Regions from separate parts of the Kordiimonas sp. UBA4487 genome, predicted to be linked through region 1. Evidence: riboswitches for the same ligand, from Rfam matches in the RefSeq annotation. Region 1 holds a riboswitch; each other region holds the start of a gene.

Region 1 (3,274 bases):
TTGAACTCGCTGTAGCACATATGGGTGTGGATCTGCGTTATGTCCGCGACGCCAGAGGACGCCAGGCGGAAACAGTTCACGGCCCATTCCAGATAGCCCGCGTGGTCCGCTTTCCTGAGCGGCAGGCCTTCCCTGAGCGCCGGCTCGTCGATCTGGATCAACCGGATGCCAGCAGCCTCCAGGTCTGTCACCTCATCCCGGATCGCCAGTGCGATCTGTTCGCAGGTTTCCGACCGCGGCTGGTCGTCGCGCACGAACGACCATTGCAGGATGGTCACAGGGCCCGTCAGCATGCCTTTCATCGGCTTCTGGGTCAGGCTTTGGGCATAGGCCGACCATTTGACCGTCATGGGTTCGGGGCGCGACACGTCACCATAGATAATCGGCGGTTTGACATAGCGTGAGCCATAGCTTTGCACCCAGCCGGATTTGGTGAAGGCAAAGCCCGCCAGCTGTTCGCCGAAATATTCGACCATGTCGTTGCGCTCAAACTCGCCATGCACCAGCACGTCCAGGCCCAGGGCTTCCTGGCGCCTGACCGCTTCCCGGGTCTCTGCCTCAAGGAAGGCGTCGTAGGCCTCAGCGGTCAGATCACCGCGCTTGAAGGCCGCGCGTGCCTGGCGGACTTCTTTGGTTTGCGGGAAGGACCCGATGGTGGTGGTGGGGTACAGCGGCAGGTCCAGCGCTGCCCGCTGTGCTGCGCGCCGTGTCTCATACGTGCTTGCGCGGCGGAAGTCTGACGGAAGCGTATTCTGCATCCGGTCATCCACCAGCGGGTTATGAATGCGGGCAGAAGTGCGCCGGCTCTCTGCCGCTGCGGCGCTGTCGTCGAAGGCGGAGGCGACATGGTCGCGGCCGTGATTTGCTGCACGCGTGAGCAGGCTGACTTCTTCAAGCTTCTGGGTTGCGAAGGCCAGCCAGCTCTTGAGTTCCGGGTCCAGCTTGGTCTCATTTTCCAGGTCCACCGGGCTGTGGATCAGCGAACAGGAAGGCGCTACCTGCAGCGCCCGGCCATCGAAAGCCGCGGCCTTTTCAAGCACAGCGAGTGCCTTATCAAGGTCCGTCCGCCAGATGTTGCGGCCATCCACCAGCCCGAGCGACAAGAGCTTGTCTTTACTGATAACCGACAGGCAGGCCGGAAGTTGGTCGGGCGCGCGGACAAGATCGATGTGCAGGCCATGGACGGGCAGGCGGGACGCCAGTGCCGTGTTGTCACCCAGCCCCTCGAAGTAGGTTGCCAGCAGAATTTTGAGCCCGCACTTGCCAAGGCGCGCGTAGGCTTGTTCGAACGCCTGACGCTGTTTGTCTGTTTCCGCGAGCGCGAGCACTGGTTCGTCAATCTGTACCCAGTCCGCGCCGGCGTCGACAAGTGATTGAAGCAGGTCGGCATAGACCGGCAGGACGCGGTCCAGCAGATCAAGCGGGTCATCAAGCGCCGCATCCTTACTTTTGCCAAGCGTCAGGTAGGTGACGGGGCCGATAATCACCGGGCGGGTGTGGATGCCCTGTGCCAGCGCTTCCTTGTATTCGTCCACCAGCCGGGTGGACGACAGGCTGAAGCGCTGGTCTGCGGTGAATTCCGGCACGATATAATGATAATTGGTGTCGAACCATTTGGTCATTTCCATCGCGGGCGCATTCTTGCTGCCGCGCGCCATGGCGAAATAGGTGTCCAGGCTGACGTGGCCGCCTGTGTGCTCAAACCGCGCGGGCACAGCGCCCAATGTGGCTGTCATGTCCAGTATCTGGTCATAAAAGGAGAAATCACCACAGGGGATAACATCAACGCCCTTCGATTGCTGCAGCTGCCAGTGGCGTGCACGCAGCGTTTTGCCGGTGCTAATCAGGTCTTTTTGGGAGATGTCCTGGCGCCAGTAGGCTTCCAGGGCTTTCTTGAGGTCGCGCGCCGCGCCGATGCGCGGGAAACCGAGATTGGCCGATTGTATCATGGCTAACCTTCCTTCTTGGATTTGAATGTGAAAACGGGCTGCGCGCAGGCGGGCTGCGAACAGGGAAGCTGGGGACAAAACGCGGAAGCACAGGCGGCACAAAGCGGCCCGGCATGCGGCTTACATGTCAGGGATCAGGGAAGCGTATTGAGCTTCACATTCGGCGGGAAAATTGGGTCTTGGTCATCTGTCGTCTCCACCGTCTCACCCCGGACGGACATTGGGTTGCGTTTCACCGATGGTAGGTCTCCTGGCTCGCGGGCCTGGGCTGGTCGCCTTCCCGGACACTTGTCCAGTGGCATGATGACCGGCCTTCACCGCTTACAGTTGCGGGGGCAGCTTCGGACTGACGCGCCATTTGGCGCACCGAATTCCCTGTTATCCCCTTGCGGGGACCATCGATGAGAAAATATATATAAAGAAATCTTTATATTGTCAACCATGTGTGTGCCGGGCTGGCACCGTTTGGATTCCGCGCACAAAAAAAGGCGCGGAACTCTGCGCCTTTTAATGTGTACCCGTATTCCTAAGGGGGGAAGGATGGGCGGGTACGGCTTGGAAAACTCAGGTACTCGAAACTAATTCACGACATGGCGGGAGGCGAAGTCTCCGCCGCTGCTGGCCTCAAAGAGGCGGCTCAGAAGCGGGTGATCGAACTCTTCCGTCTGGTCGCATTCCACCAGATTGTCTTCCGCCACGTATGTGGTGTGGGTCTCGCCGTCCACGAGGACGTGATACCAGGGGCGGTCTTTCGGGGGATGCGAGCTAGCCATGATGTCATACCATTCAGGAGACTGGCTATACACAGCATCCACATCGAAAATGAGACCGCGGTAACCGAACCTCCGGTGGATCACCACCGTACCCGGCGCAAAGCGTGCTCTGCAGATTTTTTGTGCCATTGTTCTTCTCCTAGTCAGTCGGTCGTCCAGGACCCTTTCGCTGTGTTTGCCTGAACTCGACAAGGCCACTTCTTGGCCCGTTAATTCCAACTATAAAGGGCCTAAATTAATAAAAGCTGAACTAATCGTTCAAAATTGTTAAGGAATTGGTAATTATATTTCAAAGGTTAACGCGTGCGATCTCAATTCCTTAACGCGGCAGGGCGGCGTTAAAGGGCACAAAGGGGTTAAAACCTTTGACAATCGGCGCCCTCAAAAGCATAGAGAACGCATGTAGCAGGGGATAATTCACCCTCGACTGTTTTGGCCTTATTATATGGGTCGGCCTTAAGGGATACATGGGATGACGAAAGAGATTTATCAAGGGCTCGAACAGCTGGGCGCCAAGTCGGACGCACCGCAGACGCCCGAGGAAGCGGTACT
Region 2 (3,274 bases), on a different contig from region 1:
GGTCGCCCCAAAGGTCGCGCGGCCATCGAGGAACGGCTGCTTGAAGCCAACTTCCCAGCTATTGGACCGCTCGGGCTTCAACGCCAGTTCAGGCAATCCTTCCGCCTGTGCGACATTGGAATCGAAGCCGCAGCATGCGAAGGTCAGGTGGAAGATGGTCGGCGCCTTGAAGCCTTCGCTCCAGGCCGCGGTAATCTGCGTGCCCGTGCCTTCAAACTGGTAAGACGCATTCAGTTCACCATTGGTGGTGGAACCGAAAGTTTCATGGTCATCCACCCGCACGCCGCCGGACACTGTCAGGCCATCGATGCCGTCATAAGAAAGGATACCGAAGATACTGTCGGTTGAGATGGGCTCCGGGTCCTGCGACTTGGCTTCGGTCACCTCATGCTGGGCACCTGCTGTCAGCGTCCAGCCGTCGGCCACTTCCAACACACCCAGATAATCGAAATTCAGGCGCTCCCCTTCAGCCCCAAAGCTGAAGATGCCTGCGTTAAAATTATCGCGCTGGATGGATGAATATTCCACCGACAGCGTGTTCGACAGGCGACCGTCCATCAGGTCGATATACGCACGGCCCGCGACGGAAAATTCTTCTGACTTGCTGCTGTCCTCCGTGTCGGCCAGGCCATAGGTGAAGTCGTCTCTGAGGGTGAAGCCGTCATAGTCGCTTTCGGTGTCGGTATAGCTGGTGGTCACATCGAAGCTGAAACCATCCGTCAGCTTGGTGCGAACACGGCCGCGCACAGTCAGGCTTTCGTAGCCGTCATCCTCGTCACCGACTTCAGCAGCAGAGATGCCGTCGGTATCAAAGTAGGACGCGCTCAGGTTAAAGTTCATCCGGTCACTGCCGCCACGCACGGAACCGCCAATACGCTTGCTCTCAAAGGAGCCATATTCACCGAAAACTTCACCCGCAAGACCTTCTTCGCCGGATTTGGTGATGATGTTGATCACGCCGCCGATGGCATCGGAACCATACAGCACCGCCTGCGGGCCGCGCAGTACCTCGATACGCTCAATGCCGTTCGGGTCAAGGGTTGAAAAGTTGAAGCCACCACCCGGCTGGGACGGGTCATTCACCTGCACGCCGTCGATCAGGATCACGGTCTGGTCGGACGACCCACCACGGATGGTGACCGTTGCCACTCCGCCGAAGGTGCCATTCTGGTTGATGGCCACGCCCGGCAGGCTTTGCAGCGCGTCAACAACATACTGGTACTGGCGCTCAACAAGCTCGGCTTCACTCAGCACCGCGATGCTTTTGGCCACTTCGCTAATCGGTTGCGTGCGGCGACCCGCGGTTACGACAAATTCTTCGATATCTTCATCCTGCGCACTGGCTGCAGGCACATATGTAAGGGCGCTGGTGGCAACCAGAAGCGCCTTTAGAGGGGATAGTCTGGACATGGACAGGCTCCATTTTCGGCCTCTTTGAGGCCCGTAAAACAACAGCTGCAGAAATGGAGATTGTCAGACGAGAGAGGGACAAGCTCCGCACACAGCAACGACCTTGTCGCCGGTACGGAAATCCGCTTCCCATGGTTGACCCGACCAGAGAAATGGGCGACCAGATGGCAGGTCTCCTGGCTTGTGTCTCACCGTGCTCCCCGCCCTTCCCGGCTTTCACCAGTGGGCCCTTCGGGGGACACTCCACACATACAGTTGCGGGCACAGCTGCGGATTTGCCCTTCCTTTTCGGGGGACTTACCGCATTCCCTCTTCGCTCTTACCCTAACGGGCAACAGAACCATCGCGTGCGCCATGCATAGAGGCTCACGCGGGCAAATTCAATATAAAGATATGCGGGCCGCACAAGCGTTCCTGAGCGAGGCAGTGAGATTAATTTGTCGGGGAAACGAAGCGTGGTGCTGCTGAGAAGATTTGAACTTCCGACCTCTCCCTTACCAAGGGAGTGCTCTACCCCTGAGCTACAGCAGCAGGCCACGTCTTGCGAGCGATCTTCTATAAGCGCCCTAGGCATGAGTCAATAAGTAATTTCCGTACACATTCAATCTTGAAAATCTCGGCTGATTGGCGCAAATGTGGGCACATGAGCGAAAAGACTAAACAAGACGTCCCTGTGAAACAGGATTCGGGCAAGCTGAAGGATGCCGAAAAGCAGGCCCGGCTGGCTGAAGCCCTGCGCGCCAACCTGCGCCGCCGCAAGGAACAGCAGCGGACACGCAAGACAGAAGACTGATCAGGCGACTAAATAGCCGTCCGATCTCAGCTTTTTCCCGGACAGCTAAAAGCCCCCTCAACAATTCCCATATCTGGTAGGTTTAACGCTTGTCGCGCACAAGCGATTGGCTTACTAATGCCAAAAATAGCTGTGCCCCGGTGGGTTGGGGAAACAGGCAACCAGATGTCACTCAGGGGAGACGCCAATGGCCATCATGTCCGATAAATGGATTCGCGAAATGTCACAACAGCACGGCATGATCGAACCGTTTGTAGACGGGCAGGTCAGGAAGGATAACATCTCATACGGGTTATCGTCCTACGGCTATGACGCCCGCGTGGCGCCCGAGTTCAAGATTTTTACCAATGTGGACTCGGCCATTGTCGACCCCAAGGACTTTTCCCCGAAAAGCTTTGTCGACCGCGACACAGACGTGTGCATCATCCCGCCGAACAGCTTTGCCTTAGCGCGCACCGTTGAATATTTCCGCATTCCGAAAGACGTGCTGGTGATCTGCCTTGGCAAATCCACCTACGCGCGCTGCGGCATCATCGTGAATGTCACGCCGCTGGAACCCGGCTGGGAAGGCCATGTGACGCTGGAGTTCTCCAACACCACGCCACTGCCCGCAAAAATTTACGCCAACGAGGGCGCCTGCCAGTTCCTGTTCCTGCAAGGCAACGAGCCGTGCGAGACCGCCTACAGCGACCGCGCAGGCAAATATCAGGGCCAGACCGGCGTTACCCTGCCGAAGCTTTAATTTGTTTGCCCAAACACGGGCACTCCGGCGCCGTTAAGATGCCTTTATTGAAGGCCAAGTTTTGCCTTCAGTTGAGTATTGTTGAAAAGGGCACATAGACAGATGGACAAACTGGTTATTGAGGGCGGGAACAGGCTTGAAGGCGTGGTTCCCATTTCAGGCGCGAAAAACTCCGCGCTCAAGCTCATGTGTGCGTCCCTGCTGTCGTCCGAACCCCTGACGCTTCATAACATGCCGCGACTGGCGGACATCACCACGCTCGCAGACCTTCTCAATCACATGGGTGTCACTGTCACCATGGCGGGCGGCCAGGGTGGCCGTATCGCGGG
Region 3 (3,274 bases), on a different contig from region 1:
GAGGGCGTTGGCGTTCAGATTCTCAATTGCTTCGGAAATGGACCGGTCGAAGGCGGCGATCAGCGCTTCGATGCGGGCGGCATGCTCTTCGCGCTGGCGTGCTTCCTCAGTATCACGGGCATGTTTTTCCCGTTCCAGTGTTGCGCGCTCCTCTGCCGCTTCCATCTCGGCTTTCTGGGCGGCTTCCCGTTCTTCCGCCAACTGCTCGACCTTCTTCATCTCATCTCGGAAGAACTCCATCGCGCGACCCATGTCGCCGATCTCGTCCTGGCGGCCGGTGTGCGGAATATCGATATCCAGCTTGTTCTCCGCCAGCGTCAGCATGGTGCCGGTGATGTCATTCACAGGTGCCGCGATTGAATGGCCAACGCCGCGGGCAATCACAACAGCCAACAGCACACCAAGCGCGCCCGTGACAATTAGGGTCCATGTCTGGAAGCTGAAGGCGCTCAGCATTTCGTCTACGATGGACTGTTGTTGCCCTTGCTGTAATTCAACCAGTTCGTTGATGCTGTACAGAACCTTTTCGAGGGGCGGCCAACTAGTGCCGTCGATCTCCAACTGTCGGGCTTGCAGGCGGGCGTCTTCGCCGCCCTGCATTGCCAGGTCTATCTGGCGGCGGAACATCGTCTTCAGGGTTTCGGTATTCGCCTTCAGTTCCCTTGCGATCCGCAGGCCGTCACCATTTTCTTCTTCATATTCACGATACAGGTTGATCAAGGTTGTGATGTCCCGGTCAAACTGTTTGGACCGGTCCTCGAACAGGCCCACCAGATAGTCATTTTGCGTCAGGACGGTCCCGCGTGTTAGCGCCAGCATATCGGTGACGTCATATTGTACCTGCCGCAGCATGGCGGTGGATGCATAGCGGTTCGCTGCCAGCTTGGTGGTCGACTGCACCCCTTGCACCTGGATCAAGTTGCCGATCACAAATAACAGCAAAAGCGCTACCAGCGCACCTTGGCCGAGAGCAAGTTTCATTGTCAGGGAATAGTCCCGCAGAAAAGCATCAAAGAATCGTCTCATCGAAGAGCTCCAGGAAGGCGCCGTGGCGCATTAGACCGAAACAAAGGAACTGGGGCCATCTGCCGGCCCGAATGGCGGGATTCGAAATCCGACATCATTGTCCCAAAGCAGGGTTAAAGTTGCGTTAGCGGTCTTGCCAACTGGCAATAAGCGCCTTGCCGGGGCGCGAACCATGCAGTATAGCGGGATCAGGTGGTGCTGGCCCGGCGCCAAAGGCGTTGGGCAGCTAAGAGGGAACACGGACGTTGACCTCGTCAACTGTATGCCGTGGCTGTACCCGCAACTGTGATTGGGGACGCGTTTCAACAAGGCCCACTGGACCGCTAAGTTTGGTCTGGGAAGGGTGAAACGGCGGATGATCCAAAAGCCAGGAGACCTGCCACCGCGTCGCCCATCTGTCAGCCGGGCTAGCTGATCAGAGCGGTTCTCCCGCAATGGCGACAATCCCGCTGAAATGCGCGGAGATTGTCCCTGTCTTTTAAGGCAAGCTCCCGTTCAGTGGTTTTGTGAAACCAAGAATGATGGGAGCGGGCATGCCCTCAAGCCTGCAATTGAAACACTTTTTGACAGCTGCTGTTGTTGTGGCAGGCATTGCTGCGCGCGCAGGTGCAGCGCCCACCGTGGCTGGGCTTGATTTCTGCGCCGACCAATATGTCCTGGCCTTCGCTGACCGGCAGGATATCGTCGCTGTGTCGGGGGATGCCACCAGCCCGAATTCTTTTTACCTCCGGCGGGCCCAAGGTCTCCATGCACTCAGGGGGGGCGCCGAAGAGGTTCTGATGCTGCGGCCGGATATCCTTGTGCGCAGCTACCGGGGGAGCCTGTCTATGGATGCCAAATTTGAACGCGTCGGCATTACCTCTTACCAGCCGCCTTATGCCTTCAACTTCGAGGCCAACCTGAAGAATTTTGGGGCTGTTGCCACGCTTTTGGGGCACGAGGCAGAGGGCAAGGCCTTCATGGCGGACTATATGGCCCGGTACCAAGCGCTAAAGCAGGCTGCCCCTATTCCCATGAAGACGGTCTATATGACTCCCAGCGGCTTCACGGCAGGGAAGGGAAGTTCGGTAGACGATATGATCCGACTGGCCGGACTTGACCCAATTGCCGAGGACCTTGGCCTGAACGGTTGGGGGCCTTTGCCCCTCGAACAGCTGGTCATGATGCCGCCTGACCTGGTGGTTGGCAGCTTTTTCGAGGAAGGGGCTGTTCATATTTCCAATTGGAGCAGCGGGCGCCACACAGTGTTCCGCGATCTGGTGAAAGACGTGCCGTCGATCATGGTGCCAAGCGGCATGATGTCCTGCGGCGGTGCCTTTACGGTGGATGCTGCCGAATATATCCGCTCGGAAATCAAACGTCGTGAATTGATGCCAAATAGGGTTGCCGCCGCGGCGACCGGGGAGAAACAAGAGTGATCAGGAAGCTGCAACAAAACGGCTGGCTGCTGAACGTGTCGCTGATGGGGGTTATCCTGATCGTGGCGCTGATGTCAGGCATGTTTGGCCAGGTGGACCTCGATGTTGCGCAGGTGGCGGCGGCTGTATTTGGTCCGCCCGACAGCCCGGAGGCCATCATCGTGCGCGAACTGCGTTTGCCTAGGGTGCTGCTGGCTATTCTCGCCGGTGCGTCGCTAGGCTATTCCGGTGCTGCCCTTCAGGGGCTTCTTCGCAACCCGCTGGCTGATCCGGGTGTGATAGGCGTGTCGGCCAGTGCCAGCTTGGGGGCAGTTATTGCCATTTATATGGGGCTGGCGGCGATGTCGTCTCTCGCCATTCCAGTCATGGCCATGGCAGGTGCGTTTGTTTCGACCGCGATCCTGATGCTATTGGCCTCGCGTGATGCCAGCGTGCTGACGCTGATCCTGGCTGGTATTGGGATTTCAAGCTTGGCCACTGCCGCCATTGCGCTGGTGATGAATTTTACCTCAAACCCGGTGACGGTGCAGGAAATGGTGATGTGGATGCTGGGGTCGCTTGAAAACAGGACGTTTGACGACCTCACATTGGCAGGGCCTTTCATCGTAGCGGGATGGCTTGCAATGCTGGGTGTGGGGCAGGGCCTGAACGCTCTGAGCCTTGGTGAAGAGGCCGCCCAGACGTTGGGGATTGACCTTAAACGCCTGCGCTGGCGCGTGGTGCTGGGGACAGCCCTGTCTGTGGGGGCGACCGTGTCAGTTTGTGGCGCCGTGGGTTTTGTCGGCCTAGTGGTGCCCCATATGGTACGGGCCATGATTGGTTATGAGCCG

What was found. Region 1 has a riboswitch for cobalamin ahead of metE (5-methyltetrahydropteroyltriglutamate--homocysteine S-methyltransferase). Riboswitches for the same ligand answer to the same signal wherever they lie in the genome.
Region 2: it holds a riboswitch for cobalamin, as region 1 does, so the genes downstream of both, B3Z17_RS05955 (TonB-dependent receptor plug domain-containing protein) here and metE (5-methyltetrahydropteroyltriglutamate--homocysteine S-methyltransferase) in region 1, are expected to answer to the same signal.
Region 3: it holds a riboswitch for cobalamin, as region 1 does, so the genes downstream of both, B3Z17_RS14700 (ABC transporter substrate-binding protein) here and metE (5-methyltetrahydropteroyltriglutamate--homocysteine S-methyltransferase) in region 1, are expected to answer to the same signal.

What each region holds. Positions count from the first base shown of each region.
Region 1 covers NZ_DGNR01000003.1:214,196-217,469, forward strand. The annotation lists gene metE (5-methyltetrahydropteroyltriglutamate--homocysteine S-methyltransferase) at 1-1,949, opposite strand, end outside; cobalamin riboswitch at 2,173-2,364, opposite strand; gene hspQ (heat shock protein HspQ) at 2,528-2,851, opposite strand; gene queF (preQ(1) synthase) at 3,195-3,274, shown strand, end outside.
Region 2 covers NZ_DGNR01000011.1:97,888-101,161, forward strand. The annotation lists gene B3Z17_RS05955 (TonB-dependent receptor plug domain-containing protein) at 1-1,410, opposite strand, end outside; cobalamin riboswitch at 1,560-1,771, opposite strand; tRNA gene B3Z17_RS05960 (tRNA-Thr) at 1,867-1,941, opposite strand; gene dcd (dCTP deaminase) at 2,391-2,945, shown strand; gene murA (UDP-N-acetylglucosamine 1-carboxyvinyltransferase) at 3,048-3,274, shown strand, end outside.
Region 3 covers NZ_DGNR01000013.1:637,491-640,764, forward strand. The annotation lists gene B3Z17_RS14695 (methyl-accepting chemotaxis protein) at 1-1,026, opposite strand, end outside; cobalamin riboswitch at 1,203-1,424, shown strand; gene B3Z17_RS14700 (ABC transporter substrate-binding protein) at 1,590-2,444, shown strand; gene B3Z17_RS14705 (FecCD family ABC transporter permease) at 2,489-3,274, shown strand, end outside.